DNA from 2 places in the Lysinibacillus sp. NPDC095746 genome. Region 1 is predicted to be linked to the other one. Evidence: riboswitches for the same ligand, from Rfam matches in the RefSeq annotation. Region 1 holds a riboswitch; the other holds the start of a gene.
The links. A riboswitch is a leader RNA that binds a small molecule or an ion and turns the genes downstream of it on or off. The one in region 1 is predicted to bind thiamine pyrophosphate.

Region 2: another riboswitch for thiamine pyrophosphate. It lies ahead of thiT (energy-coupled thiamine transporter ThiT); the one in region 1 lies ahead of thiM (hydroxyethylthiazole kinase).

Annotation. Positions count from the first base shown of each region.
Region 1 covers NZ_JBIWGL010000015.1:51,431-53,639, forward strand. The annotation lists gene mbcS (acyl-CoA synthetase MbcS) at 1-562, opposite strand, end outside; TPP riboswitch at 788-886, shown strand; gene thiM (hydroxyethylthiazole kinase) at 976-1,731, shown strand; gene thiD (bifunctional hydroxymethylpyrimidine kinase/phosphomethylpyrimidine kinase) at 1,731-2,209, shown strand, end outside.
Region 2 covers NZ_JBIWGL010000017.1:78,882-81,090, reverse strand. The annotation lists gene ACIQ7N_RS14010 (hypothetical protein) at 291-653, opposite strand; gene thiT (energy-coupled thiamine transporter ThiT) at 798-1,358, opposite strand; TPP riboswitch at 1,491-1,599, opposite strand; gene ACIQ7N_RS14000 (magnetosome magnetite crystal formation protein family) at 1,721-2,056, shown strand.

The sequences.
Region 1 (2,209 bases):
CCTTTGGATTGCCGGTTGTACCACTCGTATAAGCTAAAAATGCAATGTCTGTACTCTTAGTCGGTGTAGAACTTATGTAAGTCGTCGGTTGATTTTGCATTTTTTCAAGCAATGGCTGCCAAGGTTCCTGTGCACGACCAATGACAAACTGCTGTATTTCTTGTAAATTTCCAACATTATCGAATTGTTCAATATAAGGTTCAAATGCAACAACGCCTTTTGCATTGGCATGATTGATTCGGTATTCAATATCCTTAGTTCTTAGCATTTCTGAGCTAGGTATAATCGTTAAACCTGCCTTTAAGGCTGCAATATAAACGATATACGCTTCAACTGATCTTGGCACCATGACCAAAATAACGTCACCTTTTTTTAAACCTTGAGATGTAAATACATGTGCTGCCTGGTTTGCCTTTTCAAGTAAAGCTCGATATGTTAAGTATTGAATTTCCTCATTTTCGTTATAAACTAATAATGCATTTTTAGTAGAATCCTGTGCATATTTTTCAATTTCATCTGAAATGTTATACCATTCTGGTGCGATTAAATCTTCTCTTTTCATGGCAAATGCCCCCTTTTGTACGCTCATTATAAAACTCAATTTTTATCATTTTCAATGGAATTCACTCCAATTCATTAAAGTCGTGACAACTATCATGCTCTGCTATATGGCATCAGTCACGTATTGGTACTATCAATTTCGACATAGCATTAGTGCTGTTTTCGCGAAGAAAAAATAACCTATTGAACACGAATGAATAATATGGTACATTTTGGTCAACTAAAAGCATGATTGCAGGGGGACTCAATTAGAGTTGAGAAGGTAAAACCTGACCCTTTGAACCTGTTAGTTAATACTGACGTAGGGAGCAATTCACATCTATTTACTGATGAAAGGCTCTTTTGCGTGTTTTTTTCTACACGAAAAAGAGCCTTTTTTGCACGCTTACGTCCATCCAACAAGGAGGACTAAAAATGTTATTTCATACTATCCGTAAACAAAATCCATTAATTCATTGCATTACTAATTATGTTGTAGCTAATTTCCAAGCAAATGGCTTATTAGCTATAGGCGCTTCACCAGTTATGGCAGATGACAGTCGTGAAGTTGAAGAAATGGTCGCAATTGCCTCAGGCTTATTAATAAATATCGGTACCCTTAATGAGCGAATGAAAGAATCAATGTTACTTGCAGGAAAAAAAGCAAATGCTCTTGGCATTCCCGTTGTTTTAGATCCTGTTGCTGCAGGTGCAACAACTTACCGGAAACAAACGGTACAACAATTACTCAAGGAAATAAATTTTGCTGCTATTCGTTGTAATGTCGGAGAGCTTGCAGCAATAGCCGATATAGAATGGCAACAAAAAGGCGTAGATAGTGGTAGTGGTTCAATTTCTTTAGAAGTTGAGGCACAAAAAGTAGCTCAGCTTTACAATTGTATTGTTATTGTGACCGGTGAAAAGGATTTTATTACTGATGGCGAACATCAGCAATGGATTACAGGTGGAAATTCACAAATGACAGAAGTCACTGGAACAGGTTGCTTATTGAGTGCCATTTGTTGTGCTTCCTACCTTGTAGGAAATAAGCCATTTGACCAATTAATAGAAACATTATCGCTTTATAAAAAAGTAGCAGAGCAAGCTGCTTCTTCCACTTCATCTATTGGCGATTTTCAAATTGCAGTATTGAACGAACTACACCGCCTCTCCAAGGGTGGTGAACAATGATGCATATTGTCACGACAATTGCTGGTTCTGATAGTGGTGGCGGCGCAGGGATACAGGCTGATTTAAAAACTTTCCAGGAATTAAAGGTGTTTGGAACGTCTGTTATTACAGCTTTAACCGCCCAGAATACACTCGGGGTATCGGATGTCTTACCAATTGAAGTTAGTTTTGTCGAAAAACAACTTCAAGCGCTTATCGAGGATTTTTCAATAAGTGCTATTAAAACTGGAATGCTGTTTTCCTCGGAAATTATTCAATCAATTGCACGGATTTTAACTGCAATAAATTGTCCGCTTATAGTAGATCCTGTCATGATTGCTAAAGGTGGCGAAAGCTTATTACAGCAAGAAGCAATTGAGGCATTACGCAGTTATTTGCTTCCTATAGCAACAGTGGTCACACCGAACATTCCAGAGGCAGAAACCCTTTCTGGAAGGAAAATCACTTCTTTAACAGATATTAAAGAAGCAGCTAACGT
Region 2 (2,209 bases), on a different contig from region 1:
CACTTGTTAAATCAACAAGCCATAAGCAATTAGATGGCCCGTTTGCGGAATAACTTAATACATTGTAATTTCAAATTAAAATTATGAATTAAACAACTTATTATCACGAAACACTTTGAAGTATAATATTAGTTCCCAAAGCGTCGTTTGGTCACATTTCTTAACTTAGCGTTGTAAATCCCCATAATTTTAAAGGTACTCCTTGTTGCACTAAACTGCCCCGTTAGCACAAGAAGCGATTGCTCTAATCGAACAATCACCTCTAATCTTACATATATGTATTGACAAAATTAAACACCATAATGAATCAACCAACTATCTTCTTTTATTGCTTCAGCTATTTTTTTCATCAATTCTTCAAGTTCTTCTGATTTGTACTCATCGTTTGCTTCACTAACCATATTTAAAAATTGTTTATGAGAACTCGACGGTATCAATGTTATTCCAAAATAGGCGAGGCTTTTATAAGGTCTATTTGTGTTATGTGCGAATGTTTCCAGATGATTCATTTTTTCACCAAAATCCTTAGACATAAGTTCATCAAAAAGGTCCCCATCTACACCTATGCAATTATATTTTTCAGGTTCATAACTAACATACTCTTTATTTTTTTCAATACATTCAACTATTCCAAACTCGTGAATATAAGCCAAATTAACACATCTCCTAAGTCTTCAGTTTCTCACTTTATTTTACAACATTTTCTTGTTAAACTATCCTGCCCGTTCGTTGAATAGCAACAATCGTTCGAAAACAGCCAAAACAAAAACCCTTCACTCATGTGAAGGGCATAATCATTATGATTTTCGTTGCATTAATTGAGGTGCTGCCGTAAATAGCAGAACACCGACAATCGCTGTTAAAATCGTTGCTGGTAGCATATATGTTCCATTATAGATGATTGAATAAATCCACGCATTTTGATCGCCTGCATACTCTGCGAAAAATACAGCGCCACCAATGGTATGTACTGCATAGCGTAAAAAACCTGCTAATACAGTTCCTAAAATAATATAAAGCGCCATTTTCTTTTTGTTTAAATTTTTTGCAGCCTCAAGCACCGGTCGACGTACAACGGCCGCTAAGCCCACTACTGTAAAGGCAACACCATAATCAAGTGTTCCTTGTAGCCAATGCACAATTGTAGCACCAAACATTGTTTGCATTACACCAATGAGTAAACCGGTTGTCATGCCTGGAATAAGGCCCCAGCGGAATGCTATTAAAATTATTGGTACCATCACTAGACTAACAGAGCCGCCTTGTGCCCATACTTTAAAGGAAACCTGATCGAGCACAAGGCCAATCGCTGCGAATATTGCAATCTCCACAAGCATTAACAGTTTTTTATTGTCCATAAATATTCTCTCCTTTGTTCCGATGTAGGATACAAGAGCAGGAATAGAAATCAATCAATTGGCAAATATGTCCCTATCCGGCATTAAAAAGATAAAAAACGATGCCAGGACAGAGCCTCACATCGTAAAAGTGTCGGTTTCTATCCACAATCCCTACGCAAGTGTTAACTTACAGGTTCGAAGAGTCAAGGCATTACGTGCCCAGTCTCAGCTGACATCATCAGCTCCCCTTGTGGTCGTACATCTTTATTTAATTGAACAATCCCATTGTACGCAAACACTGTTATGATTACAACCTCTTCCACATTTTTTTGAAACTTTAACGTTTTTCATGCGTAAATATTAAAAAAGGAGGTACTACTATGGAGAACCAAAAAATATTATCTGCCTTTAGTTATCTGAGTATTTTATTTGCACCCTTTATTGTGCCATTAGTTGTTTACTTTGTGACAAAAGATAGCGACGTAAAGAGGCACTCTATTCGAGCACTAATATCACATTTAATCCCAGTCGCATTCGGTATAATTTTCTTTGCTGTCTTTATTTTCTCAACTTTATCATTCAACACTAATTTTGATCTAAATTCAGATAGTAATAATTTTCTTATCATTTGGTTTGTTTCATTCGCAATTTATATTCTCGTTTCATTAGGAGTCGTTATTTGGAATATTATTCAAGCTGTTCGGGTGGTCCGATAAGTTTCATCTTAACCTCTCCTTGAACACATAGTACTTAAGGAGCTGTTATTTTGTGAAAGTATCTAAAGTTGTTAAAACCGCTGTAAAATTAGCACCTATCGTTATCCCCATTGTCAAAAAAGTAATCGCTGCAAAAAAAGGAACAAATCCTAA